DNA from 3 places in the Pedobacter immunditicola genome. Region 1 is predicted to be linked to each of the others. Evidence: riboswitches for the same ligand, from Rfam matches in the RefSeq annotation. Region 1 holds a riboswitch; each other region holds the start of a gene.
What was found. A riboswitch is a leader RNA that binds a small molecule or an ion and turns the genes downstream of it on or off. The one in region 1 is predicted to bind cobalamin.
Positions count from the first base shown of each region.

Region 2: linked by a shared signal. The riboswitch ahead of WG905_RS05470 (TonB-dependent receptor plug domain-containing protein) and the one ahead of metE (5-methyltetrahydropteroyltriglutamate--homocysteine S-methyltransferase) in region 1 are both predicted to bind cobalamin.
Region 3: linked by a shared signal. The riboswitch ahead of WG905_RS10960 (TonB-dependent receptor) and the one ahead of metE (5-methyltetrahydropteroyltriglutamate--homocysteine S-methyltransferase) in region 1 are both predicted to bind cobalamin.

Region 1 covers NZ_JBBHKC010000009.1:18,768-28,884, forward strand. Annotated here, with positions in the region: gene WG905_RS15920 (ABC transporter permease) at 1-942, opposite strand, end outside; gene WG905_RS15925 (glycosyltransferase family 2 protein) at 939-2,069, opposite strand; gene WG905_RS15930 (hypothetical protein) at 2,047-3,024, opposite strand; gene ruvC (crossover junction endodeoxyribonuclease RuvC) at 3,067-3,630, shown strand; gene WG905_RS15940 (acyl-CoA thioesterase) at 3,716-4,102, opposite strand; gene metE (5-methyltetrahydropteroyltriglutamate--homocysteine S-methyltransferase) at 4,146-6,473, opposite strand; cobalamin riboswitch at 6,647-6,835, opposite strand; gene WG905_RS15950 (hypothetical protein) at 7,045-7,260, opposite strand; gene atpG (ATP synthase F1 subunit gamma) at 7,438-8,316, opposite strand; gene atpA (F0F1 ATP synthase subunit alpha) at 8,343-9,917, opposite strand; gene atpH (ATP synthase F1 subunit delta) at 9,971-10,117, opposite strand, start outside.
Region 2 covers NZ_JBBHKC010000003.1:113,732-123,848, forward strand. Annotated here, with positions in the region: gene WG905_RS05455 (penicillin-binding protein 1A) at 1-1,676, opposite strand, end outside; gene WG905_RS05460 (polyphosphate kinase 2 family protein) at 1,896-2,774, shown strand; gene WG905_RS05465 (serine hydrolase) at 2,771-3,931, opposite strand; cobalamin riboswitch at 4,041-4,235, shown strand; gene WG905_RS05470 (TonB-dependent receptor plug domain-containing protein) at 4,339-6,210, shown strand; gene WG905_RS05475 (DUF6580 family putative transport protein) at 6,247-6,834, shown strand; gene WG905_RS05480 (hypothetical protein) at 6,845-7,138, opposite strand; gene WG905_RS05485 (heavy metal translocating P-type ATPase) at 7,273-9,507, shown strand; gene WG905_RS05490 (heavy-metal-associated domain-containing protein) at 9,518-9,724, shown strand; gene WG905_RS05495 (helix-turn-helix domain-containing protein) at 9,726-10,117, shown strand, end outside.
Region 3 covers NZ_JBBHKC010000005.1:335,275-345,391, reverse strand. Annotated here, with positions in the region: gene WG905_RS10980 (hypothetical protein) at 92-217, shown strand; gene WG905_RS10975 (hypothetical protein) at 298-1,017, shown strand; gene WG905_RS10970 (GNAT family N-acetyltransferase) at 1,041-1,595, opposite strand; gene WG905_RS10965 (aminoacyl-histidine dipeptidase) at 1,606-3,066, opposite strand; cobalamin riboswitch at 3,339-3,537, shown strand; gene WG905_RS10960 (TonB-dependent receptor) at 3,630-5,654, shown strand; gene WG905_RS10955 (YncE family protein) at 5,651-6,790, shown strand; gene WG905_RS10950 (PKD domain-containing protein) at 6,825-7,763, shown strand; gene WG905_RS10945 (DUF5074 domain-containing protein) at 7,774-8,877, shown strand; gene WG905_RS10940 (erythromycin esterase family protein) at 9,143-10,117, opposite strand, start outside.

The DNA of each region.
Region 1 (10,117 bases):
CATCCCTCCCCAGCTAGGCATAGGCGGCTGTGCGCCGAAACCTAAAAAGCTTAAGCCCGATTCGAGAATAATAGCAGAAGCAAAGTTCGCTGAAGCAACGACTAAAATCGGCCCTGCAATATTAGGGAGAATATGTTTCACGATGATCCGGGGCGTCGAAAAACCCAAAGCCTTGGAAGCCTCTACAAATTCTACTTCCTTTAAAGCCATGACTTGTCCGCGGACTAAACGCGCAACATCTACCCAGGTAGATAAGCCTACAGCAATAAATATTTGCCAGAATCCTTTACCAAGGGCGAAAGAAATAGCGATAACAAGCAATAGCGAAGGCAGGGACCAAATCACGTTCATCAACCAGCTGATGGCTGCATCAACTTTACCACCGAAATAACCGGAGATAGCACCGAGGCTTATACCAATAAATAAGGAAATCAACACCGCCATTAAACCTACAGACAACGAAACACGGATACCTAAAATCAGGCGGCTCAACATATCGCGGCCATACATATCCGTACCAAGCCAAAATGTTTGCTGGTAGACATTTTTACCCGAAACTAATGAAAAGGCTGTTTCTTCAGCCTGTTCATCATCACCAATGTATTCTCTGGCAAATACGGTGTTTCCAACAGTGCGGTGCGCCGTGATGGGGATACTTTTAAAATTGCTTTCCTGGCCAAATAACATCTTTTCAAAAATGTTCACCTGCTGTACTTTCGGGTTCCTGCTGATGATGAGAAAGTCGAAGCTACGGCCAGGTTTTTTATTACTCAGCTGTAAATGCATGGTATTGGCCATTGGGGTTTGATCTGGCGTAATTAAGTAGCCAGCAACACCCATGACCACCATCAATAAAATAAAGAGCATGCCCCCAAAGGCAAGTTTGTTCTTTTTGAATTTTCTCCAGATCTTTTGGGATGGACTAAAACCGCTTTTACTCATTTTACCATTCTTCCCTTCCAGTTGTACTTTCCAGAATTTCCGGCAACACCAATATAAATAATGTAGATAATATGCATGAGGTTTAGTATAGGTAATATAGGTAAGAGCTCCCTCCTTTTTGCAAATTTGGTAACATCCCATAAAAATATAAATTCTACGGTAATCTTCAAGAATAACTGTATTAATGCGATTTTAAAAAGCCCGGCAATGAATAATCCGGCAAGCAGATTGAAGACAATACTCAGGTTAAACAGCCATACAAAAACCCCAAGCACAATAATTGACTTGTTTTTATAACGGGTACTTTTGGAAGCCCATCGTTTGCGCTGTTGTATAAACTCCGACAAATTAGGTTTTGCTTGTGTAAAAACAACGGCAGCATAATTTTTAAGGAAACCTATTTTGTTGCCGTAACGCGCGGCCATTTTATGGAGCAGCAGTTCGTCATCACCCGAAGCCAGGTCATCGATACCTTTAAAACCACCCACTTCATAAAAAGCAGCCCTTTCATAGGTCAGGTTGGCACCATTACAGGTGGAAGGTTTGTTGTTGCCAATAGTAGAAGCCCCCAATCCAATGAGGCACATGAACTCAAGGGACTGTGCCCTTTCAAAAAAGTTTTGCTCAGCTTCATACAATACGGGCGAAGAAATCATTTTATAATCGTTCTCTTCGTAATAGCTTACTATTGTTTTTAACCAATTCTGCCCCATCCTGCAATCGGCATCAGTGGTGATGATCAATGTTCCTGAAGCACCACCGATGGCAGTTTCAATTGCTTTCTTTTTATAGGAATTGATGGTGATTTTTTCCTGAAGACTGATCAGTTTGACCCTCGGGTAGCGGGAAATGATAGCCGCCGTTTGATCGGTAGAATGGTCATCGATAAATATAACTTCCATCAATGCAGGATCGTAGTCCTGAGCCAGGATGTCTTCTATAGTTTTAGCAATATTCTCCTCTTCGTTCCTTGCGGCAACAATGATGCTTACCGCTATTTTGCCAGACTTTAAATGGGGCTGATACGATCGTAGCTGTTGCCATCCCCGAACCAGGTAGAGCAAAACCAACACATACAAGAGCGTTAAAAAAGCAGATATGTAACTAGTTACGTTGAGTATTTCCAAAAAAGTTAAGTTTAAAAACAAAATATGAGCCTAATATAGCAGGAATTATAATATTTATCAGCCATATACTAGCAGTACAAGCCACAACAGCCGAGTTTTGATCAGTAACATATTTAAAAAAGAACAAGGCAGTAACGCTCCTGATACCGATATCGAAGATATCCAATGACGGCAAAGCAGATTGTACGAATAATAGGATACAAACCATCATCACTATATCAGGAGGATGCAGATCAGGGATGAGCCAATAAAACATGACAAAATATTGCGTACTGAATACCACATACCTCGCCAGGCAAAAAAGCAGTATTTTTAACAATTCCAACTTTTTATAACGGGCCAGTACTTTGTAAAAACGCTGGTATTTCCTTGTCCACCGGATCGACAACAGGATGCCATTCAACCATTTGATATTAAAAAACAAAATCAGGAAGAACAAACAGAAAACAGTAGCAAAAGCACACAAGGCAAGGAAAAGCTCTGGCTGAAGCAAATTAAATCGGTAAACGAACATGCAGACAGCAATGGAGCCAAATACATTGGTGAGCACGAGTTGTCCGATATTACCCACAGCCATGGCAATTACCCCAATGATGCGCCTTTTGGGTGATAAAAAGAACACCCTACCTCCATATTCACCTAAGCGGTTGGGGGTAAATATTGCCCAGGTCAGGCCACAAAAAACCGATTCAATAGAACGCCAGAGACTTATGCTTTCTATACTCTGCACCAGTCTTTTCCATTTTACTGCCTCCAGGCCCCAGTTCAGCAACATCAACACCCCTATCAAGGTAAGCACGCTGATAATTTCAAGACGTGGGATGTTTTCCAACATCAGCATAAACTCCTTTAAATCGTTATTGGTGCTCAGCTTTTCATAGATAAACCAAAATGCAAAGACTACAATTGCAATTTTTAGGGTATGGGAGAATAGCTTTTTATGCGTGCTTGTCAAATTTTTACTTTTACTGTCTGCAAATATGCTTAATATTGTTCTATGTTGGCGGAAAAAAAGGAAAGGGTTATCCTGGGGATTGATCCCGGCACAGCTGTAATGGGCTACGGGGCAATATTGGAAAAGGGCAGTAAGATTGAATTGATAACAATGGGGATTGTCCGGATGGAGCACCTGGATGATCACTTTTTGAAGCTGCAGCGGATATTCGAGAAAACTATTATCCTTCTTGATGAGTTTAAGCCAGATGTTCTAGCGATTGAGGCACCGTTCTACGGCAAAAATATCCAGGTGATGTTGAAACTAGGTCGCGCGCAAGGCATTGCCATGGCAGCGGCGTTATCGAGAAATATCCCGGTAACGGAATATGCGCCAAGAAAAATCAAGCAAAGTATTACAGGTAATGGTAGCGCAGGTAAAGAACAGGTGGCGGCAATGCTGCAAAGGCTGCTCAACTTTAAAGAAACACCTGAATTTTTAGATGCTACAGATGGTTTGGCAGTGGCTGTATGCCATTCTTTTCAACGGGTAAGCACAAGTGGCAAGGGGAAAGCTTACTCCGGGTGGGAATCTTTCGTAAAGGATAACCAGAAGCGGGTAAAATAAGTAACAATAATTACACAGTGCCGATACCATCGAACACTGTGTAATCATGCTTAACATTCAATAACACATGTTAAAATAGTGTTATTTACTTCAATATCGCTGTTGGCTTTTTGTTCTCATCCATTGCCACAAAGGAGAACTCTCCAGTTACCGCTTTTTCACGAACTTGAGAATACATTTGTTCAATGTATATATCCACCTTCACCTTTAAACTGGTATTACCGATATGGGAAACTACACCAACCAGTTCAATGATCGTTCCTGCGGGGATAGGTTTCTTAAAGTCAATCCGATCGCTGCTTACCGTAACCATTACCTGGCGACTAAAGCCAGTTGCCGTAATAAATGCAACTTCATCCATGAGGTGCATTGCCGTTCCACCGAAGAGGGTATCATAGTGATTGGTCGTATTGGGGAACACAGCTTTAAAAATCCTGGTCTCTGCTGCTTTTATCTTTTCTTCTATAGTCATGTAATGTTGATATATCCTTTAGGACGAATTAAAAATTACAAAATTAGGCTATTGGGAGCTCAACATGAACAGATTTCCGTAAGGATTTAGCGGCTTTCACCATTTCAATTAGCGCGAATTTGGTTTCTTCCCAATGCCGTGTTTTTAAGCCACAGTCAGGGTTAACCCATAACTGTTCATCTGGAATTACTGCACGCGCTTTTTCCAATAAAAACACCATTTCTTTGCTAGAAGGCACCCTTGGTGAGTGGATATCATAAACCCCCGGTCCTATTTCATTTGGGTAATTAAAGGCTGAAAAAGCATCCAGTAGCTCCATTTGTGAACGTGAGCATTCAATGGTGATCACATCTGCATCCATCTCCGCAATATGCCTGATGATGTCATTGAATTCTGAATAACACATGTGTGTATGAATCTGCGTGGTATCCTGCACAGCACTTGCCGAAATTTTGAAGGCATTGACAGCCCATTGCAAGTAGGCTTCCCAATCCGCTTTCCGCAAAGGCAGTCCTTCACGAATGGCAGGTTCATCAATTTGTATGATTTTAATCCCGGCTTTTTCCAGGTCTGTGACCTCATCCCGAATAGCAAAGGCTATTTGCTGGCAAGTTTGTGCACGTGATTGATCATTTCTTACAAATGACCACTGTAAGATGGTTACAGGTCCCGTAAGCATTCCTTTAACCAACTTTGTAGTCAATGATTGCGCAAATGCCGACCACCTGACCGTCATCGGCTGCTGGCGGGATACATCACCAAAAATAATCGGTGGTTTTACACACCTACTACCATAACTTTGTACCCAGCCAAATTTGGTAAAGGCAAAGCCATCGAGCTTTTCACCGAAATATTCCACCATGTCGTTCCTTTCGAATTCTCCATGAACCAATACATCTAAACCAATTTCTTCTTGGAAACGGATGGTTTCAGTCGTTTCTTTTTCAATCAATTGTTCATAAGCTTCCTGGTTGAGCTGTCCGTTTTTAAGTTTTGTTCGCCAGCTTCTCACTTCTGCTGTTTGTGGAAAAGACCCAATGGTGGTCGTTGGAAATAAGGGAAGCTGAAGACTTTGCTGTTGTATAACCTTCCTCTTTGCAAAAGGACTTAACCGCAGGCTATTGGTTGCAGTTCCAGCAGCCACACGTTGTTGTACGGACGCTTTATGTATAAGCGCCGAGCACCTGCGATTGTTATTTGTAGTGGTGTTTTGATGACGTTTTTCCTGCACCTGTGGCTGATCACTTTGGGTAATCAAGTCACGCAGGGTAACGACCTCTTCGATTTTCTGTTTAGCAAAGGAAAGCCACTGCTTTATTTCATTCATTACAGGCTCATTCCCTGCCTCTGACGCCAAATCACATGGCGAATGGAGTAATGAACAGGATGGTGATATGATGATACGCTCCTGCCCTAATTTCGAAGTCGCCTGGTTGATAAAACTTAATAGGTGTTCATAATCGGCCTTCCAGACGTTTCTGCCATCTACCACACCAATGGACAGTTTCATTTGCAGCGGAATGGCTTCCAGGATAGCGTCCAATTGTTCGGGGCAACGGACCAGATCTACATGTAAAGCATGTACAGGTAAAGAAAGTGCCATCACTAGATTATCCCTCAGGCCCTCAAAATAGGTAGCTATCATCACTTTGATAGCGGGAAAAAGACGTCGGATTTCTTTGTAAACAAAAGCATAGGCCTTTTTTTCTTCTTCCGTTAAATCCATTACCAGAAAAGGTTCGTCAAACTGTATCCATTCTACCTTTCGTTCTGATAATTGCTGCAATAGCTGGATATACACAGGCAATAAGTTTTTGATCAGTGAGATCCTGTGAAAGCCTTGTTCTTTTTCTTTTCCTAACAACAGGTAAGTAATGGGGCCGATCACCACTGGTTTAGTCGGGATTCCTAACCGCTTTGATTCATCAAACTCATCCACGATTTTGTTAGAAAAGAGTTTAAACTGCTGGTCTTTATAAAATTCAGGAACGATGTAATGGTAATTGGTATCAAACCACTTGGTCATTTCCATGGCGATGATATCCAGTCCGTCTTTTTGATAGCCCCTGGCCATGGCAAAATAAAGATCCAGCTCTTTATTGGAGCCATTCAAAATCACCTCATGGTATCGCACAGGAATTGCTCCTACTGTAAGGGACATGTCCAATACCTGGTCATAAAATGAAAAGTCGTTGGATGGAATAAGATCTATACCTGCCTCCTGCTGTAATAACCAGTTGTGTTTACGGATTTCCCGGGCCACCTGTTCCACGTTTTGAAGGGATGATTTGCCTGACCAATATTGCTCGCAGGCTTTTTTGAGTTCTCTGTTGTTACCAATGCGCGGGTAACCAAGATTGTTTGTTAGCATTTTTTTAAACTTTTAAAGATTAATAATCTGTTAAAAGCTCTTTTGCCGGATTTCGCAATGCACACGAATTCAAAACAGCAGCTATTTAGCTTATTAAAGCGCATATCTTCCTTGAAGAATTAAAACGGCATTAAAACGCATAAAAACCTGACCAAGCTTCAAATCGCGAAAGCATTGTCAATTCGGTATAGGCAGGTCTCCTGACTTGTAACGTTTTTACAAACCTTCCCATTCTGCTTCAGAACAGTGGTTATGAATAGTAAAAACTTGATGTGTTACTTACAGTTGCGCGACAGTTCGTGATTTACACACGATTCCCTTTTAATCTACAATTAAGCAAAACCATTACCGGTTGATGATGAAATAAAGTAAAGAACTTATATGCCAAATATAGTTTAAAAAATGAAAGTACGACAAGTATTGTAGTAATTCACGGTCCTTGAACGAACGAGCCTACTAAAAAGGCTTAGGAAAAACACCTCAAAATATGGAGGTAAAAAAAAGGGTATCCAAATTTATTTGGATACCCTTTTTGAGGTGTATCATCTCTTTTGATATGTATACTATAGTACTAAGATTCTAATATTTTGAATACAGCTTTGCAGCAAATAAATGCACCTACGAATAAAATTACCCAGCTAATGATAGATAAAATTGAAGAATCACCTGCAAACCGAATGAAAACGCCAACCATAGCGACAATGATACCAACAACTAATAATTTATAAATAGAGTCATCATTAGCTCTCTTCATGCTTTCTGTATTGTGTTTTGGTGTATGATCCATAATAAGTTTTTTATATAATGTACAAAAATAAATATTAATTCCTTAAAAAAGCATAATCTTTAATAAGTTTTTAAGGACGGCAGCCTTTGTGCTGACAGCCCTTTCGGCTATTGCCACGCTAACATTAAAAAAGCCCTTATCCAAAAAGGATAAAGGCTTTAATATCATGATTTACAATTATCCGTTTAATGCTGCAGCACCACTCACGATCTCAGAAAGTTCTGTGGTAATCGCTGCCTGACGAGCCTGGTTATAGGAAAGTTTCAAGGCCTTTAACAGGTCACCAGCGTTCTCTGTTGCTTTATCCATGGAAGTCATCCTTGCACCGTGTTCTGATGCATGTGAATCTAACAGGGCTTTAAACAACTGAATTTTGATCGACTTAGGAATCAATTGTTCAACAATTTCTTCTTGAGAAGGCTCCAGAATGTAATCTGTATTAGCGGCAGTGGTGGCACTGATCTCAGCTTTTGGAAGTGGCAGCAATTGTTCTGTAGTTACAAATTGAACTGCTGCATTTTTAAAGCGGTTATAGATTACCTCTACCTTATCAAAATCACCTTTTTTGAAACCAGCCATGATGGCGTCAGTAATTTTAGTTACGTTCTCAAAGCTGAGGTCAGCATATACACTGTTATTGTTTCCGATAACTTTGTAATTGCGTCTTTCAAAAAAATCCTGAGATTTCTTACCGATAGCCGCAATGCTCACATTGCCCTTTGCAAACTGCTCACTGTATTTATCAGCGATCAGGTTATTTGCAGCTTTAATCACGTTCATGTTAAAAGCACCTGCTAACCCACGGTTAGAAGATACTACTACAATTAACACCTTATTAGGCTCACGCTCCTGTGTGTAGGGTGAGGAAGATCCTTCCAGACTAGCAGAAAGATTTCCTAGGATATCTTTAAGTTTTGTAGCGTAGGGACGTAATTGTATAATAGCATTGGTGGCACGCTTCAACTTGGCAGCCGAAACCATTTTCATGGCTTTGGTGATCTGTTGGGTAGACTGTACCGACGCTATACGTATTCTTACTTCTTTTAAATTAGCCATTCTTTTTAATCTTCTGCCAGAGTAACCTAGTATTTACCTGCTAGTTCTTTAGCCACTTTTTCTAATACACCAGTTACACTATCTTCCAATTTACCTGCTTTTAAAGCAGCTAAAGTTTCTGGATGACGCATTTCTAACTGTTGTAAGTATTCTGCTTCAAATTCTCTGATCTTGTTTACAGGAACTGAACGCATTAAGTTTTTAGTACCAATGTAAACAATAGCAACTTGTTTCTCGACTGATAAAGGAGAAAACTGGCCTTGCTTAAGGATCTCCACGTTACGTGCTCCTTTGTCCAATACTGATTTAGTTGCCGCATCAAGATCAGATCCGAATTTAGAGAAAGCCTCTAACTCACGGTATTGTGCCTGGTCTAATTTTAATGTACCAGCTACCTTTTTCATTGACTTGATTTGTGCATTACCACCTACACGTGATACCGAAATACCTACGTTAATAGCCGGACGAACACCTGCGTTAAACAAGTTAGACTCCAGGAAGATCTGTCCGTCGGTAATCGAAATTACGTTAGTCGGAATATATGCAGATACGTCACCAGCTTGTGTTTCAATAATCGGCAATGCCGTTAATGAACCACCACCTTTTACGATACCTTTCAACGACTCTGGTAAATCGTTCATGTTACGAGCGATATCATCATTCTGGTTGATTTTTGCAGCACGTTCCAATAAACGACTGTGAAGGTAGAAAACGTCTCCAGGATAAGCCTCACGACCCGGTGGACGACGAAGTAATAAAGAAACCTCGCGGTAAGCAACAGCTTGTTTAGATAAATCATCATAAACAATTAAAGCCGGGCGACCAGTATCACGGAAGTACTCACCAATTGCAGCACCAGAGAAAGGCGCATAAAATTGTAATGGAGCAGGATCCGCCGCAGTAGCTGAAACAACAACAGTATAAGCCATTGCACCGTTCTCTTCTAAAGTACGAACAACGTTTGCTACTGTACTTGCTTTTTGACCACAAGCAACATATATACATAAAACAGGATTACCTGCTTCGTAAAATTCTTTTTGATTAATAATGGTATCAATACAAACGGCAGATTTACCAGTCTGACGGTCACCAATAACCAACTCACGCTGACCACGTCCGATAGGGATCATCGCATCGATCGCTTTAATACCTGTTTGTAAAGGCTCGTTAACTGGCTGACGGAAAATTACTCCGGGAGCTTTACGTTCGATCGGCATTTCGTAGGTTTGGCCTAAAATAGGTCCTTTACCATCGATAGGCTCACCTAAAGTATTCACTACACGACCCAACATACCTTCACCAACAAGGATGGAGGCAATTTTCTTAGTTCTCTTTATTGTGTCACCTTCTTTGATCTTGTCATAAGGACCTAACAAAACGACACCAACATTATCTTCTTCAAGGTTCAATACGATACCTTGTAAACCGCTTTCGAATTCAACAAGCTCACCTGACTGAACTTTAGTTAAACCATATACGCGGGCAATACCATCACCAACTTGTAATACGGTACCTACTTCTTCCAGTTCAGCTTCTGATTTAAAGCCCGACAATTGTTGCCTGATAATTGCCGATACTTCGTCTGGTCTTACCTCTACCATAATTTATATTTTATATTGTAAATCAGTAAATTTTTATCTTATCTATATCAGAATTAAAACCCACTCAGGGCAAATTCCTTTTTTAATTTATTTAATCCGCCTGCAATACTTGCGTCGAATTGTTTGTCTTCAACTTTCAGAATGAAACCACCTATCAGGTCGTCATCAACCTTTTCTTTAAGAATAACCTCGTTAGCACC
Region 2 (10,117 bases), on a different contig from region 1:
TCATTGGATCCAAGGCTTACAGAGGGTACTGAGGCAAGGTGACTGTCGATCCCACATTCATGTGCCCACTTCACTACGTTATCCCAGCCCACCTTTTCTGTTACCTGTGCAGTAATCGTATTCACAGATCTCCCCATTGCTGCCCGCAGAGACATATCCTGGTAGGTATTGCTGTAGCTTGCATTTTTTGGTTCCCAGGTTTCTGTCTTTCCTTTTTCCTGGTAGGTGATGCGCACAGGTTTGTCTGTGAAGGTGTCGCAGGGGCTCATTCCGCTTTCCAAAGCAGCTAGATAAGCAAAGGGCTTAAAGGTTGATCCCGCCTGCCTTTTACTTTGGTTTACATGGTCATATTTAAAAAATTCATGGTCAATTCCGCCAACCCATACTTTGATCTTTCCTTCAAAGGGATCAAGTGTCATCATCCCGGCATTCAGGATTTTACCATAATAGCGGATTGAATCCATGGTCGAGAATAACGTATCCCGGTCACCTTTCCAGGTGAATATTTTCATTTTTTTCTTCTTATCGAAATAGGCATCAACGGAATCAGGATCATTTTGGTGCTTTTTGACCAGCATGGAATAGATAGGAAGATTTTTCTTTGCCCGGTTAGGGTAGTCTACTTTGTTGTTTTCAGAATCATACCAGGGATCTTCATTACCCCAGATACTATAAAACCGACGCTGCAACGTTTTCATTTGCTCGGCAACGGCTTCTTCCGCATGTTTCTGGAGCTTGGAATCAATGGTTGTATAAATTTTTAATCCATCTTCATATAAATCGTATCCATTATCAGTACACCATTTTTCAAGGTATTTGTCGACAGCCGCCCTTAAGTAAGAGTCACCATTGCTGCTGTCATCTACCTGGCCTTCTTTCAGCATGATGGGTGCTTTTTTATAGCGCTGGAGGTCTGCGTTATTGATATATTCGTATTTATTCATCTGGGAGAGCGCTACATTTCTGCGTTCTATTGCTCTTTCAGGATTCCTGACCGGGTTATAAGTAGATGTACCTTTTAACATCCCTACCAGCAATGCTGATTCGGGTATGTTTAATTCATTGGCTTCCTTGTCAAAGTACACCCTTGCGGCAGTTTTAATGCCGTAGGCGTTGTTGCCAAATGATACGGTATTGAGGTACATGGTAATGATATCCTTCTTTGAGTAATTGGCTTCCAGTTTTACCGCCGTCATCCATTCCTTAAATTTGGTCATGATGGTACGTACGACAGGGACATGTTTAAAGGCGCCCTGTGCCTTGTTGTACCTGGTGCGGTACAAGTTCTTTGCCAGCTGCTGTGTGATGGTACTGGCGCCACGTTTATCACCTGTTGCTGTAGCTATGCCACTGGAAACAAGTGAGATGAAATCGATGCCACTATGCTTGAAAAAACGCGCATCTTCTGTTGCAACCAATGCATTGATCACATTTGGTGCGATTTCTTCAAAATTAACCGGTGTCCTGTTTTCTTTAAAATAACGGCCAATCAACACACTGTCGGCTGTATAAAGTTCAGACCCTACACGCTGGGTAGGCTCTTTAATGTCTTGATAGGAAGGGGAATACCCAAATAACCACAAGAAATTTAATTGCAGGGCACAAAAGAAAATTAATATACAAAAAATAAATATGGAAAAATAGCGAATATACTTGTTGCGAATTTCTTTAAACATGGATAAAGATCAAAAAATTGTAAAACAGTTTAAGTTAAAAAATGTTAAAACTTGCAGTACAAATAAACGTAATTTAATTTACTAATATTTTGTGATTATTGAAATAGGAGCGGCTTTATGGGATATAATAATTCTTGTATGGAATATGATATATGAAATCACCACTAGATTCAATATAAGCAGATGATAGCTTCATTACCATTGAAAACAATATAACGAATGAAAAAAGAGATTGAACAATATCTAGCAGCACCTGGGAATAAATTTTCCCTCAAGGATTATGGAACAAGTTATGAAGGGAAACAGGAGAAAGATGATGGTGAACAGGAGCTGGAGGAAGTTAAAAGCCGACTGAGTGTGTTTCAGGAGACCATGTATGCAGCAGATTCACATGCTATATTAATTATTTTCCAGGCAATGGATGCTGCCGGGAAAGACAGTGCCATTGAACATGTGATGTCTGGTTTAAATCCACAGGGCTGTGAGGTTCATAGTTTTAAAACGCCTAATTCCCTTGAATATGCACATGATTTTTTATGGCGACACTACCTTGCATTGCCTGAAAAAGGGAAGATAGGGGTGCATAATAGGTCCCATTATGAGAATGTGCTGGTATGTAAAGTCCATCCTGAATATATCCTTGCGGAAAATATTCCGGGAATTGATGAAGTTAAAGATATTGATAAAAAATTCTGGGAGAAACGTTACGAGAGCATCCGGAATTTTGAAGCTCACCTGACTGCAAACGGCATAACCATCATCAAGTTTTTTCTTCATGTATCAAAAGATGAGCAAAAGAAACGTTTCCTGGACAGGATCAATGATCCTAAAAAGAACTGGAAGTTCTCTGAAGGCGATTTAAAAGAAAGGAAGCTATGGGATGATTACATGGATGCTTATGAAACTGCGATCCAGGAGACTTCCACTAAGGATGCCCCCTGGTATGTTATACCTGCAGATCAGAAATGGCATGCGCGTTTAACCATCAGTAAAATCATGGAAGCGACTTTTGAAAACCTTGGTCTCCGCTTTCCGGAACTGGCCCCTGATGAACTGGAAAGGCTTGATGACATTCAAAAAAGGTTGGTCAAGGATTAATTTTTCTTGCTTTCCAATTCATGTTGATAGAGTATTCTTCCCAGGTTTTTCATAAAGGGATAACAAATGGTTTCATATTCATATTTACCGTCGTTATAAATCCCGTCTTCATTGGATTGCACTACGGCTGTTAAAAAGAACTCTACCTGGTTTTTCGAATCTTTGAAATAAGCGTTGTCGATGATGAAACCATAAGAGTCTCCATATTTGTTGAACATTTGAAGGTCTGGATTAATGGCGGCATCTTTTTCCCTGCCATAAAAAAGCATTTTGGAATAGGCCGGCCAAAATTCCTGAGGGTCATATTTTGGATAATCACTTTCTGTAGGTAATTTACTCATGTAGGTGTAAATCAACTGGTAATCTTCGTGATGAAGATTAAATCGCTCGTTTTTAGGGAAAGCTTCCGGCAGCATTAATTTTTTCATTAAAGCCTGCTGGTCGCTGATGGGAAATGCGTTCTTATTTTCAAGGCTAAAGGGTTTGCTGACCAGGTTTTCGCTGCTGTCGATGTAAGCTTTGCCCATGATCGTGTTACGGAGTTCCAGTGGATATTCTTTAGGATCGTATTGTTCCTTCTGGGAATAAATCAGTTTGTCGCCATTATAAAACCTGATGGGGTTGGTATGTTTTGATGGTTCTCCTGCATCGCCAATAGCCAATCGGTTTAGGATCCTGCTTTGGTGCAATCCGTATTTCTTTAATTTTTCGTTGATTTCAGCCCTGCCAATAAATTCAAACAACCTGTTAAAGGCATCATTATCGCTGGTTAACAGGATTTTTTTAATATAATGTTCGATGGAAGGCAGGCCATTTTGGGCAGTAGAATCCTTGCTGACTTTCGTTTGTCCGGTGAAAACGCTGTCTGTGATCATGGTGCTTTTTGCGCTCAGTCCCTTGATTTTTAACTCATTGATTTTTTCCAGGGCAAAAATAACTGCCGCAAGTTTTACCGTACTTGCGGGATAAAAGTAATGTTGATCATCAAGATTATAGCTGTACGATTTGAAAACGGGCTTTTTGTTTTTATTCCGGATCACCTGGGTGTACAATACCTGTACCTGTTTTTTTTGAGGATGATTAAGGACGGTGGAAAATTGTTCTGGTTGGGAACGCATTAACTTTTCAAGGAAGGAAGTATCTATTTTTTGTGCCATGGTTGGAATACTAAGCATGCAAAAGAGGAATATAGCTGTTTTAAGCATATGTTGAGATTTGAAAGACATTAATTAGCTGAATTGTTAGCCCTAAATATAGGAAATTTGATACATTTGCAATGCTTTTGGTTCCTTATAGGTAATATATATGGATTAAAAGGGAATACGGTGTAAATCCGTAACTGTCCCGCAGCTGTAAGCTTCAAAATGGTATTCCAATCACCGCCACTGTTTAAATCATTTAAATGGGAAGGCAGGAATACCTGAAGTAAGTCAGAAGACCTGCCATTTGCTTTATTATTTCATAGCTTTCGGGGATTGAAGCTAGGAATCAGACCATTTTTGGTGTGTCTTTCCTATTTCTACCTGTTTGTTGTGGCGAGAATTGACATATAACACGCAGATAAATGAACAAAAACAATTACTTTTTCCTTGCCGCTGCACTGGCAATTACGCCGATGGCTTTCATGAACCCTTTGTATGCCCAGGAAGAAGTTAAACTCGAAGAGGTGGTAATTTCTACAACCAAGAATGAGCAGAAACAAAGTCAGACGGGTAAGGTAGTGACCATTATTGGGCCTGAAATTCTGGAACGCAGTCATGGTAAAAACCTGACCGACTTGCTGAATGAGCAGGCAGGTATTGTGGTAAGTGGCGCTACTGGGAACCTGGGGCTGAACAAAAGTATTTTCATCAGGGGTGCATCAGGTGCCTATGCAGTGGTACTGATTGATGGAATTGTGGTGAGCAGCCCTTTAGGAAACGGTTCTGCTTTTGACCTTAGGATGTTTTCAATTGATCAAATTGATCATATAGAAATCCTAAAAGGTGGACAGTCAACTATTTATGGTTCTGATGCTGTGTCTGGTGTAATCAATATCATCACTAAAAAAGGAGCTAAAGGCGGTAACAGTGTTTACGGAGTGGGTAGCATCGGCAGCTACGAAACGTATAAGGGCACGGTTGGGATCAGCAGTCGTGTGGATAATTTCTCTTACAATGTGGCTTATACACAGGCTAAAACTGATGGTATTTCTGAAGCAGCAAGGCCAGGGGATGTATCATCACCCTTTGAAAAAGATGGTCACAAAACCGGTGCTGTGAATGCTAACTTTTCCTTACAGGCTGATAAAAATTTAAGCATCAATCCATTTTTGCGTTACTTTTATGGTCACTATGATTTTGATGCCAATGCCTATGAAGATCATCTGGAAAATAATTATAAGCTGAAATATTTCAATGGGGGGGTGAATACCAAATACGATTTTGGCTCGGGGAAAATAACTTTCAACTATAGTTATGAAAATGCACAGACCAATTCCCAAAGTCAATATGGTAAAAGTATTTCTGAAGGTAAAATGCAAATGGTAGACTTGTTCTATAACCAGAAAGTTGGTGACCATTTAAATGTGCTTGTGGGCATGGATAACCGCATCAATACTTTCAAGTTAAATGCTGAAATGCCTCCCCGAGCGAATTTATTCAGTACTTATGGCTCTTTATTTCTGCATGACATCAGTATTTTTAATCTTGAAGTTGGCGGACGGTACAATAAACACCAGGAATATGGAGAGAATTTTACGTATAACATTACACCTTCGATCATCGTTACTAAAGGGGTAAAGGTTTACGGTACGATATCTACAGCGTTTAAAGCGCCAACTTTAGAAAATCTATTTGGTGAATTTGGTGCAAACCTGGACCTGCAACCCGAAGAGTCTAAAAATTATGAAGCAGGGGTAGATTTCAAGTTTGCTGAAGATAAGCTTAACTTAAGGCTGGCCGGTTATAAACGTGACCTCAGTAATGCCATTGTTTACGGTAATACCAGTTTTATTAACCTTGCAAATCAAAAGGTTAAGGGTTTTGAAGTGGAGCCTTCCTTTAATATCGGGAAGTTCAATGCCAAGGGTTATTATGCTTATGTAGAAGGTTCGGAGTTCAATTACATTACCAATGAGGTAGCTGATTACCTGGTGCGGAAAGCAAACCATGTCTTTGGCTTGAATGCGGGAGTACAACTATCGAAAGATCTGTATGCAAGCTCTAGCTTTAAATATAACGGAAAGCGGAAGGACGGCGATTTTGTAAGTTACCAGATTGTAGATTTGCCAGCTTACAAATTGCTTGATTTTTATGCAGAGTATGCACTTATAGGTAAACGTGTCAAAGTATTTGCTGATTTGAAAAACGTATTAAATGAAAAATATACAGAGTTTTATGGCTACAACAGTATGGGCTTTAATATGAATGCAGGTATAAGTTTTAATATTCGATAAAGAATTGATATTTTTACACTTTAAATCCTCAATAACATGTCATTGAAAAAAATAAATTTACGTAATTCCCTTCTGATTCTTGTGATTGTTGCTGCAGCAGCCACACGTTTTATGAATCTAGGCACTTTCAGCTCCTGGACAAATTTTACGCCGCTGGGTGCAATGGCCTTATTTGGCGGAGCTTATTTCTCTGATAAATTGAAGGCGTTTGCTGTGCCCTTAATTACCTTATTCGTGAGCGACCTGATTTTGAACTTTATGTATTACCAGAAGTTTGTTTTGTTTTATGAAGGTGCATTCTGGGTGTATTTAAGCTTTGTATTGATGGTTTTTGTGGGAACTTTCCTGAAAAAAGTAAATGTGCTGAATGTATGCCTTGCTTCAATAGCAGCGGTATTTGTTCACTGGATCGTATCTGATATCGGTGTAGTGCTTTATGCAGCTTCTATTTACCCTAAAACTTTTGGCGGCTACTTGACGGCATTAATTGCTGCAATTCCCTTTGAACGTAACCTGTTGGTCAGTAATTTGGTTTACGGCTTGTTTATGTTTGGTATTTTTGAGTTTGCCAAGACCAAAGTACCGGAATTGGGTTTCAAGAAAAATCAATTACAACATTCATAGAATTTTGAAATTACCCTTTCGTATCCAGCGTAAGGGTAATTTCATTACCTATTTCATCTACCGTCTCGTCATTAAGGACTACCTCCAGCCGCTCGCCGGTTAAATCTGGTTCATACAAAGGCAGATCTCCCGCTACCACCTCTTCAGGGGGAACAACTTCCCAGCCGTCGGTATCATTCATGTAACGAATGGCACCAACTATCCCTCCGTAATAAATAACTTTATAATATTTTTCTTTTGTGGGCAGGATGGTTAATGTGACTTCATTATCACCATACCCTACCTTAATGTTAAATGGTTCCATATGTCCATAAACTGCAATATTTGCCAAATTGTTTCACCCATGCTTTCGTAAATCCAAATTATGGAAGATTATAACAGAATGATATAAATAGGGAGTACCCAAAAGAGGGTATCTTTGTCATAGAAACTTAAGCAATGAATGATATAGAAGCATTAGAAAAGATCTCCCTGCCTGTACTGGGTATGACTTGTGCCGGGTGTGCAGCAAGTGTGCAATCAATGATTGCCGCTCAGACTGGTGTAAATGCTGCTGAAGTTAATTATGCTACACAAAGCGTGAATGTCACCTATCAGCCTTCATTGATCAAACCGGAAGCATTTCAGGAAGCTCTTCAGGGTATAGGCTATGACTTAATCCTGAATCAGGAAAAAGGCAAGAAGCAACAGGAAGAAGTGCAATCTGCCCAATACCTTATTTTAAAGAAACGTACCATCTCGGCCGCCATTTTAACTTTACCTATTGTAGTGATCGGTATGTTCTTTATGGAAATGCCTTATGGCAATAGCATCATGTTGGTGTTAACTACTCCTGTGTTATTTTTATTTGGCCGTAACTTTTTTATCAATGCCTGGAAACAAGCCCGGCATGGCCGTGCAAATATGGATACGCTTGTGGCTTTAAGTACGGGAATAGCTTATCTATTCAGTGTTTTCAATACTTTTTACCCTGAGTTCTGGCATTCCAGAGGCTTGCATCCACATGTTTATTTTGAAGCGGCAGCTGTAGTCATTGTATTTATCATGCTGGGGAAATTACTAGAAGAAAATGCCAAGTCAAATACTTCCTCGGCCATCAAGAAATTAATCGGTTTACAACCTAAAACTGTTCATTTGATGACCGCCAACGGTGCCATTGATATTGAGGCGGCTGCAGTTGAAATAGGAAATGTGTTGCTGGTTCGTCCGGGAGAGAAAATTGCCGTAGACGGCGCAGTGGTGAGCGGAATTTCCTATGTGGATGAGAGTATGATCAGCGGTGAGCCTGTTGCCGTGCTGAAAGAAGAAGGAACTAAGGTTTTTGCCGGAACGATCAATCAAAAAGGGAGCTTCCAGTTCAGGGCTGATAAAGTTGGCAATGATACCATGCTAGCGCAAATCATTAAACTGGTACAGGAGGCGCAGGGTTCGAAAGCGCCCGTGCAAAAACTTGTAGATAAAGTAGCCGGTATTTTTGTACCCATTGTAATGGTTATTGCCCTTCTTACGCTTGTGGTATGGCTGATCTTTGGTGTGAACAATGGTTTTTCACATGGCCTGATGGCGATGGTTACTGTTTTAGTAATTGCCTGTCCTTGTGCACTCGGACTGGCAACGCCGACTGCCATTATGGTGGGAATAGGTAAAGGGGCTGAAAGCGGGATTTTGATTAAAGATGCAGAAGCATTAGAAACAGGATATAAGGTAAATGCAGTGATCCTTGACAAAACAGGTACACTGACTGAAGGAAAACCGGTGCTTGATGAGCTACATTGGGCTGCTGCGTGTAAAAGCGATCGGGAAATCCTGGAGCAGGTGCTTTTTACTTTAGAGAAGCATTCTGAACATCCATTGGCAGAAGCTGTGGTGCACTACTTCAACGATTTGTCAGTTGCAGCAATTGAACTGTCTGACTTTGAAAGTCTGACTGGAAGAGGGGTAAAAGGAGTAGTCAGCGGAAAGACTTATTATGTGGGAAGTCACCGTATGTTAACTGAATTAAATATTCAAATACCTGATGATTTAGGGCTAGAGCTTAAGCAATTAGAAGGGAAGGCGCATACCGTTATTTACTTTGCCGGAAGCCAGGAAGTTTTTGCAGTCATGACCATTGCCGATAAAATTAAGGATGGATCAAAAAAGGCCGTAGAAGCATTACAGGCACAAGGAATATCGGTTTATATGTTGACCGGAGACAACCAGCATACGGCAGCGGCAGTAGCTTTGCAGACAGGAATTACGCATTTTAAGGCTGAAGTTCTGCCTGCTGACAAAGCGGATTTCGTAAAGGAATTACAGGCTCAGGGGAAGGTGGTCGCTATGGTGGGCGACGGTATCAATGACAGCCAGGCATTAGCACAGGCAGATTTGTCGGTGGCCATGGGCAAAGGTTCTGATATTGCCATTGATGTAGCAAAAATTACGTTGATCTCTTCAGATTTGCTGCAGGTGCCAAAGGCGCTGCGTTTATCTGCACTAACCGTTAAAACCATTCGCCAGAATTTATTCTGGGCCTTCATATATAACATTATAGGCATCCCACTCGCTGCCGGTGTATTGTTCCCTGTGAACGGGTTCCTTTTAAATCCGATGATTGCAGGGGCTGCAATGGCTTTAAGTTCAGTATCTGTAGTGAGTAACAGCTTAAGATTAAAATTCGCAAAATTGATTTAAATTTATAATTATGGAAACTTTAAAATTCAAAACTAATATCAAATGTGGGGGCTGTATTGCTACAGTAACTCCTTTTTTAAATGAACAAAAAGAGATCAGCACCTGGGCGGTAGATACCGATACGCCTGAAAAAATCTTGACAGTTGAAGGTGATGTAAGCCCTGAAACCGTGATGAATACGCTGGGAAAAGCTGGTTTTAAAGCAGAGAAAATCTGACATGAAGTTACATGTTAAAAATATGGTTTGCGACAGGTGCATCCTGATTGTTCGTCAGCAGCTTGAAAATTTAAATTTTCAGGTTGATGACATCACTTTGGGCCATGTGGAGATTCATCCGGAACCTGATGAAAAGCAGTTACAACACATTTCTGCAGCATTCAATGTTTTGGGTTTCGAGCTGATCGATAATGAAAAAGACAAACTTGTGGGCCAGGTAAAAACCCGGGTAATCGAGTTGGTGCATTATTCGGACTTAAATGAAATCAAGCAAAGTTTAATGACCATTATTGCGGCTGACCTCAACAAGGAATATACTTACCTCAGTCGTTTGTTTTCTGATGCGGAGGGCATTACCATTGAGAAGTACATCATTCAGCAAAAAATAGAAAA
Region 3 (10,117 bases), on a different contig from region 1:
TGAAAGTTTTTTTTCGTATCAAGTTCATATCTAGTAAACAGTTTATGCCTAGAAATCCGCTGGCTCGCAAAACGCCAAAATGTTACCAGTAATGAATATCCTCATTATTCCCTGGCATCCTAAAGTGATGCAGTTTGAGGTTACACCTGTGCTTATAGGTGTTCTCTCTGGTCGCGATTTACTCGAAAAGGCTAAATCGCTTATTTTAAATGATTAAGGCATGGCTATTAAACCTTACCAAGATTAGCAATAAAAGGAAATTGAATTGCTAACTTTAGTTATCCAATTAAATCGCGTATGAAAAGCAAATGTATGCTGTTCGTAGTTCTTTTGGCATTAACGGTTATGAAAAGTGCCTTCGCTCAATTAAATAACGCCGCAATAACTGGTGCATGGCAAATCAAAGAAGCAGACAAAGAACAGGTATTGATTTTCCAGGACGGATTCTTCTTTCATACGGCTTACAACAAAAACGAAAAGCGCTTTATTTACAGTCGTGGCGGAACATATACGCACCATGCGGATACATTAAACTGTAAGATTTCTTTTAATTCAGTGAATAAAGAAGAGGTCGGGAAGCAGTTCAGCGCAAAGTATTCAATTGCCGACCATACGGTTCATCTATTCATCAATGGGGAAACACAAAATTGGCAGCGACTAGATGATAGTTCTGCACCCCTGGCTGGTGTATGGCGAATTACTTCGCGTATGCAGGATGGTCAACTGACTCCCATTCATCAGACGGGGTCAAGACAGACCTATAAAATTCTTACCGGCACTCGCTTTCAGTGGGCAGCAATAGATCCTGATAAAAAAGAATTCTCAGGAACCGGAGGGGGTACCTATACCTTCACAAATGGAAAATACGTGGAAGCTATTGAATTTTTCTCACGTGACAGCTCACGTGTAGGTGCTTCCCTGACCTTTGATGGGAAGCTAGAAAATGGCGAATGGCATCATAGTGGCCGAAGCTCGAAAGGTGATCCGATTTATGAAATATGGAGCCGGGTGAGATGAGTTAACCGTACACTGCAATTCCATCACCCCTTCGGCCGAATTAACGAGTAAATCACATCATCTAAAAACTCACCATTATAATACGTTTTCTCTTTAAAATGAGCTTCTTTCACAAAATTATTCCGCTGCAACAAATTCTCCGAAGCCGTATTTAAGGGATCAATCAGTGCTTCCAGGGAATGGAACTTCAATGTATTAAAAGCATAATCAATGACGGTTTTCAAAGCCTCATCAGCAATACCTTTTCCATGAAACACAGGATTAAGGATATAACCAATTTCAGTCCTGTAATTTTCAGGCTGTATATTTACCAGGCAGATCATGCCGATCAGCCTGTCCTTTCCTTTTTCAGTAATGGCCCAGTTGATGGATTGATTGGCAGCGAGGCCCCGGTTGATCACTTCAATATGGTTCAAGGCGTCCTGCAAATCTTTAGCCAATGGCCGGGGTATGTATTTCATTACCCCGGCATCCGACCGCAATAAAAAAACTTCCTTTACATCCGTTTCATTTACCTTTCTAAGCTTCAAACGAGCAGATTCCAGTTCGGGAAATGGTTTAAAATTGATTTGCAGCATAACAGCATTTTTATACCTTAAGCTTAGGGATTTCTTTTAACACGGCCAAAAGAAAAGGCCAATATTTTTGCACAGAAGAAATCTGTACCCGTTCATCCGGCGAATGTGCTCCAAGGATGGTAGGTCCGAAAGAAATCATATCCATGCCCGGTAAATGACCACCCAAAATACCACATTCCAATCCGGCATGACAAGCCTCCACCCTGGGCGCCTCAGCAAAGCGTTCCTGGTATAAATTAACCATCAATCTCAATATCTCCGAATCAGGATCAGGCTTCCAACCAGGATAATCACCATTTCTTGTCACCGTGAAGCCGATGTTTTCGAAAGCCGCACCGACAGCATTCGCTACATCCGCCTTCGTGCTTTCCACACTGCTGCGTTGCAAAGACTGGGTAATAAACTGTCCATCCTTGATGATCACCCTGGCCAGATTGGTAGAGGCTTCGACCAAGTTGCTGATATCAGGACTCATGCGAAAAACACCATTTGGTACGGCATAAATTGCATTCACAATTTTCACAAGATCGGGCATATCCATCACCACTTGAGGCATTGCGCATTCTTCAACCGTGATAGCTAAAGCAGGCTCTACGGTTTGGTATTCTTCTCTTAATATGGTAGAGAAAATGCCAACTAGGGCTAAAAATTCCAGTTTCTGTGCAACAGGTAACACTACAACAGCCCTAGATTCCCTTGGAATGGCATTTCTTAAACTTCCGCCATCAAGTTCATGAACATGGAGCGACAAAGTCTTTAAGCCTTCGTAGAACAGACGGTTCATCAGTTTATTGGCATTAGCACGTCCTTTGTGGATATCCATTCCCGAATGCCCGCCGGTTAATCCCTTCACGTTGATTTCAAACGCGATTCCATTTTTATCAGCCGCCACATGGGTATAGGTATACGTGGTATTGGTATCTACGCCACCGGCACAGCCGATCGTCAGTTCATCATCTGCTTCCGTATCCAGGTTCAATAAAATAGAGCCTGTAAAATTTGCCGGATCCAATTGCTTTGCGCCGGTCATCCCCGTTTCTTCATCAATGGTAAACATGGCTTCTAAAGCAGGATGAGCAATTGACGTACTTTCCAGCAGGGCCATAATGGTGGCTACACCAATGCCATTATCAGCACCAAGAGTAGTGCCGCGTGCTTTTACCCAGTCACCTTCAACAAACATATCAATCCCTTGCGTATCGAAATCGAAAACTGTATCACTATTTTTTTGGTGCACCATATCCAGGTGAGATTGTAAAACCACCGTTTGGCGGTCCTCCATCCCTTTGCTGGCCGGTTTTTTAATCACCACATTTCCTGCAGGATCTTGGATAGTCTCCAGACCTAAACGTTCCCCAAAACTGCGCATAAAAGCAATCACACGTTCTTCCTTTTTTGAAGCACGTGGTACAGCGTTTAAATCTGCAAAATTGCGCCAAAGTTCCTGAGGTTCTAAATTTTTGATATCCATAAGCCGATTAACAAGTGTTTTTTGTAATAAGGTAAAGTTATAAAACTAATGATATTTGTCTTGATGTGAAATAATAGTTCAGTTTGATTTTCTTCAGTTGGTAGGCTGGATAAAGCTCGCTAAAGATCCATGGTACCCCTAGATCCACTATCACCTATCAGTCATGACTCCCTCACCTGAATTCACTTTGCCTTTTAACGAATAACCACCTGATTAGCCATTTGATTTCAACCAAGCATTGACTCATTTTTAGTGAAAGCTCAACTATTTGTATACATTTGCATCGCTTTTGGTTCCTACCCTGCACAAACAGGATGGATTAAAAGGGAATCTGGTGTAAATCCAGAACTGTCCCGCAGCTGTAAGCTCCAATAACTAAGGTATAATCAAAAGGTCACTGTTCAAATTTTGAATGGGAAGGCCATACCGAGGGGAGCAAGTCAGAATACCTGCCATCGCATTATATAATTCATAGCTTTCGGGGATTGAAGCTGGAATGAAGATGCCGTAGGCATTTCCATTTTCAGTATGCTCTATGCCGTTTGCTTTGCAAGGGTATCGACATGGAAAAACTAACAATTACAGTACTTCTCTTCTTCATTGCAGCATTAGGCTTGGTGTTTTTGTGTCCTGACGCCGCTGCACAGCAGCCGGATTCAGTGAAGGTCCGGAGCCTTAAGGAAGTGCGGGTGCAGGGTAAAATAAACTCCATCAGAAATACTTCGGCAACTCCTGCACAGGTAATTGGAGGTGAAGCCTTACAACGACTCAATAGCTTTTCTGTTGCCGATGCCCTCCGCTATTTTAGCGGTGTTCAGCTCAAAGATTATGGCGGGGTTGGCGGACTAAAGACGGTTAACGTAAGAAGTCTGGGCAGCAATCACACGACCGTCTTTTATGATGGCGTCCAGATGGGAAATGCCCAAAACGGACAGGTAGACCTCGGCCGGTTTTCTCTTGACAACCTGGAGGAAGTGGCGCTTTATAATGGCCAAAAAAGCGATATTTTCCAGCCTGCCAGATCTTTTTCTGCTGCAAGTTCAATCTATATGCGCAGCAGGATACCAAAATTTGCGGATGGGAAATCCTCGAACATAGGGTTGGGCTATAAGGGCGGTTCTTTCGGACTGCTGAACCCATCTCTTTTATACGAACAGAAGATTACTGCACGAACCGCTGCCTCATTGAGCACAGAATGGGTAAATTCACACGGGCAGTATAAGTTCCGTTATACCAATGGCGTTTATGATACCACCGCTTTACGCAACAATACCGACATCAACGCGTATAGGATGGAGGCTGGATTAAACGGCCAGCTAAGGGATAGCTCAAATTGGTCGGTAAAAGCCTATGGCTATACTTCTGCCAGAGGACTTCCCGGTGCGATTGTGTCCAATAGGTTCAACTATAACCAGCGCCAGTGGGACCGTAATCTTTTTCTGCAGGGGCATTTCCAGACGCCTGAAAACCGCAGGTACGGCCTGAAGCTCAACGCAAAATATGCAAACGATTACCTCCGCTACCTGGACCCTGATTTTACAACCCTCAATGGCTTCCAGGATAACAGGTTCCGTCAGCAGGAAATCTACATCTCTGCAGCAAACCGATTTCGCATCCTTCCCATTTGGGATGTTGCTTTTTCTACAGATTATCAGTGGAACACCCTGGATGCGAACCTTTACAGGTTCCCCTACCCGACCAGGCATACTGTACTCAGCTCGGTGGCATCAGCGGTAAAACTTAAAAAGTTCAGCCTTCAGGCATCCCTCCTTGGAACCTTTGTTTTTGACCAGGTAAAAGAGTTTTCCAGTGCCGGAAACAAACAGGAATTCAGCCCCACGGCAATGGCTACTTTTCATCCATTTGACAGCAAAAAACTGATGTTCAGGGCATTTTATAAAAAAATATTCAGGCTCCCCACCTTTAACGATCTCTATTATACCTTCATCGGCAATTCGTTGCTGCGTCCGGAGTTTACAAACCAGTATGACCTGGGAATAACCTATTCCATACAGCCCAAAACTACGGCACTGACCTCGCTTTCGATACAGGCAGATGCTTATTATAACCAGGTGAAGGATAAGATTGTGGCCGTTCCCAGTGCAAACCTGTACCGCTGGACGATGTATAATATCGGCAAGGTTGCTATAAAGGGATTGGAGACAAACGTGCAGTCGGTTTGGGCTGTATCCGCTGGTGTGACTATCAATGTCTCGGCTAGTTATACCTTTCAACAGGCGAGGGATGTGACCGAAGGAAGGAATGACCGATACAATATCCCCTATATGCCGCTTCATAGTGGATCGCTGACTATGGGTGGCGACTGGAAAAAACTGGAGTTGAACTACAGCTACATTTATTCCGGTGAACGCTACAATCAGCTCAGCACGTACCAGAATGCTGTTTACAACCGCATGGAGCCTTGGTATACCCATGATATGGGAATCGGGTACAAGCTGAACGTAATGGGCAGAAAAGCAAAGGTAAATATGGAGGTCAACAATATTTTCAACCAGGACCGGGAGATCATTTCCAACTTCCCCATGCCCAGAAGATTTTACCGTTTCAAGTTAAGCTATACGATATGAGAATAGACAATCAGTGCATTGCATTATTGATGGGCGCTCTTTTGTTGCTTCTTGGCGCATGCAGAAAAGATCCTGCCGTTGCTCCTGAACAGACAGAGACTGCCTTTCCACCAAATCCATCGAGTGTAATCAAGGGCCTGTACCTGCTCAACGAAGGCAACATGAACATGAACAAGGCCTCGCTGGATTTTGTGGACCTCCGAACAGGAAACTACAGGCGCAACATTTATGGCCAGGCCAATCCGGAAGTAACCAAAGGCCTCGGTGATGTTGGGAATGACATCGGCGTCTATGGGTCGAAGCTCTATGTGGTGGTTAACCTATCCAACAAACTGGAAATCCTGGATGTGAAGACTTCCAAAAAGATCAAGCAGATAGACATTACCAATGGCCGCTATGTTACTTTTTACAAGGGCAAGGCTTATGTAAGCGCCTACCTTGGAAAGGTCGGTGACCCAACTGCGCCTAACGGCAGCATTACCGAGATCGACACGGCCACGCTTCAGGTGGAACGAAAGGTTGATGTGGGTAGACAGCCCGAAGAAATGGCGATAGTCGGTGAAAAACTCTATATCGCAAATTCCGGGGGTTATAGCCCACCGAATTACGAAAGGACCATATCGGTCATTGACCTTCATTCTTTTACCGAAATCAAGCGTATAGATGTAGCCATCAACCTCGCCAGACTGAAAGCAGACCGTTATGGTGATCTTTATGTTACCTCCAGGGGCGACTATTACCATATCCCCTCGAAACTTTTCGTCATAGACACCAAAACAGATCAGATCAAAAAGTCATTTGATATCGCAGCGAGCAACCTCTGGATAGATGATGATACGGCATACCTCTATGCGACCGAATGGAGCTATATCCAACAGAAGAATATCATTTCCTATTCGATGATCAATGTAAAGGACGAAACGCTGGTCGATAAAAAATTCATTACCGACGGAACTGATGCGCAGATTAAGATTCCATACGGGATCATGGTAGACCCGCTGACCAAAGAGGTTTATGTGAGCGATGCCAAAGATTACGTCACGCCCGGAACCCTTTATTGCTTCGACGCAAATGGGAATAAAAAGTGGTCAGTCGTTACGGGCGACATTCCCGCACATTTTGCCTTTGTATACTAATACTTATCATCCATATATACTATATCAAAATCATATGAAACTGAAATCTGTAACCGTACTGACCCTTTTATCTGTTGTGCTCCTTTCCTGCAAAAAGGAAAACACAGCAGAGAATGAAAAACCAGTAGCGGAATTATCGCCCTATGTAAATAAGATCTATGAATTTAAGCCGGCTCCGGGGCAGTTTATCAACGATGGTGGCAGCACAGATCTTGCTAAGACTGAAATCCTGATCGGTGCCGTAGGTAATGGCCTGGTTTCCCTTGGCGGATTCGGTGGCTATATCGTTTTCGGATTTGACCACCCGATAACCAATGGTTCCGGAGCAGATCTGGGGATTTATGGCAACCCTTTGGTTGGTGCAGGCATGGAGTTTTCTGAACCCGGCATCGTATGCGTCATGCAGGACCAGAACAAAAACGGCCTGCCGGATGATCAGTGGTATGAGCTGGCAGGAAGCGATTATAGCGCTGCGACCACCATAAAAAATTACAAAATCACCTATCATAGACCCGCCAGTTTAAGTGATGATATCCGGTGGACAGATAACCAGGGTAAGGAAGGACTGATTTTAAGAAACAAGTTCCATGCACAGGATTATTTTCCTGGCTGGACAACCGCAGCTGAGCTATCATTTACGGGCACACTGGTCAGAAGTACATTGACAGCCGGAGATCTTATTAACAATAAGCCATTGGGATTTGGTTATGCCGATAATGGCTCCAATGATTACCTGGCCTTGCAGGAACAGTTGGGCAGGGGCTACAATACCTTCGATATCGACTGGGCCGTTAGTTCCAATGGCAATAAGGTGGCCTTGACCTCAATAGACTTCGTGAAAATCTATACGGCGCAAAACAGTAATGGAAATCCGTTTAGTCCGGATAACAGCAATGAACGTTCCCGCTACATCGGTGAGATTTCGACTGAATTTGCTGGAGCGGTAGATCTTAAACTTTTAAAAAACAAATAAATAATAACATATGAAACACTTCAACTTTAAGCAATTATTCGTAGCGGCATTGCTCCTGGCAACGGGTCTTTCCGCTTGTAAAAAGGACAATGTCGATGATCCACAAATTGACCCGGCAGCGGGCAAATATAAGAATGGGTTCTTTGTGATCAGTGAGGGTTCTTACGCACAAAACGCTGGCACCATCAACTTTTACAGCTACGGCGACGATACACTTTCGACCAGGGTTTATGAAAAAGAAAATCCGGGCAAGATTTTGTCAAATGCAGCTAAAACCAGCAGCCTGCAATTCGCTTCAGTAATCAACGGCAGCATTTACCTGATGAGCAAAATGAATGGGCCGATTGTAAAAGTAAATGCGTTCAGCCTGAAGGAAGAAGCCAGATATGTGCAAGAAACAAGCAACTGGAGAAGCATCATCCCGGTAGAGGGAAACAGAGGTTTGGTGAGTGCAAACGACGGGGTGTATCAAATCGATTTGAACACACTTTCTCTTCAAAATAAATTGACAACAGTTGGCGCCTTAAACACAGGTGATCTATGGAAAAAAGGCGACTATATTTACCTGTTGCAGAGTAATGGTGCCAAAATTGTATCAGCTGGCAATTATTCATTGGTGAAAAGCTTCTCCAATATCAACCGCGGGTTCGCGGAGACACCAAATGGTAAAGTCTGGGCTTCTACGGGCTCCCGTTTAATTTCTATTGATCAGAATTTAGATACCGCTGGTGTAGCTTTATCGGTGACGGTAGGTTCATTTGGTCTTGATGCGCCAACCAGGCTTACCGCATCAACCAAGGAAAATGCAGTGTTCTATCATTCAGGAAAGGCTATCTATAAGTATATAGATGGCAATGCCTCCTCATTAAAACAGCCATTTATCACGATCACCGAGAATCCTTTCATGATTTACGGTGCGATCCGTTATGATAAGAATAAGGATTACATTGTCGTGAACGGTATTCAGGGTTACGGAGCAGCTTCTACTGTAAACTATCTGCTGATCTATAATGCTTCTACCGGTGAGCTGGTAAAAAAGATTAAATATGGTGGTGATGGCGTTACGGTTGATTTCTCTAAGATCTTCTTCCCAGATCTAACGGTTTTTCACTAAACATTTTTTAAACTGAACCCTATTTATACGCTAGAAAATGCCAGATCTGGAAAGCGCTAAGAAATACATAAATATTTTAAAATTATTTTAAGGTTGACACAATATTTGGCTCAACAAAGCGTCTTATATCCGAGAGCGTTAATTTAGATGACGGGGATTTGGTTTTAGAACTAGATCCCCGTTTCTTTTTTAAGCTTTTTTATAATATTCTAATTTTTTTAGATTTTCAAATCCTTTGCTATTTCAAGATTCTTCCTCCTGCTGCTTAATATTCGAAAGGATAAGTCTCGGGGATTTTATGTCCATCCGGTTTCAGGTGTAAAGGATGAAGTGCCCTGGTTTGATCAATATATAGAAAGGCATCGTACCTTAAATTTAAAATCGTAGGCACATAGTTTCCAAATTTTTCACGTTCGGGATGATAAACCACCCCAATAGCACGATGCGCTATCCAGGGATAAAGATTTTCATCGTCATGAGCTGCATCAAAAGCCTTATCAAAAATTAACAGTTGATTTGCCGCAAACTGTTGATGCAACTGTGCTTCAACACTATCTTTTCTTGCCTCAGGCACGGGCATCACTTCCATTGGTGCGCTCCAGGCTTTGCCCGCAATCACCGTACCCTGGAAAGAGCCAAAGCCAACCAGCACCACATCCTTTTCGCCCCTTGCTTCCCTCACCAATTGCCCGACGTTGATGAGTCCGGCTTTTTTCATATCTGTATAACGGGCATCTCCAACATGCGTATTGTGTTCCCAAACAATGGCCTTTGATGCAGCTCCATGGAACTTAAACAACCGCAGCAGCGTTTCCATCATGTGTGTATCCCGCATATTCCAGGTATTGTCGTTGAAACTTGTCATATTGGTATAATACGCTTCGGCGTTAACAGCGATATGAACATTTTGCGCTGCATTTAAGGCAGCCTCAGGGTCATGGTCATAACTAGGCACTTTCTTTTTGATATGAGAAAGCAAGCGGATAAGCGGTTCGCGGCATGATGCCGACATGGTGAATTGAGCCCTGGCATAACGGTGTTCATCTTCACCATAAGGCTCAAAACACCGAATGGCTTTCTTTGCCAGGTCTGCCGCAACGGGATCTTCTTGCTCCAGGTAGGATACAATGGTATTCATAGATTCCCACAAACTGTAAACATCAAGCCCGTAAAAGCCCACTTTCTGCTCCATGGGCAGTTTCGCATTATGTGCCTTCAACCAGTTGACTAAAGAGACAAT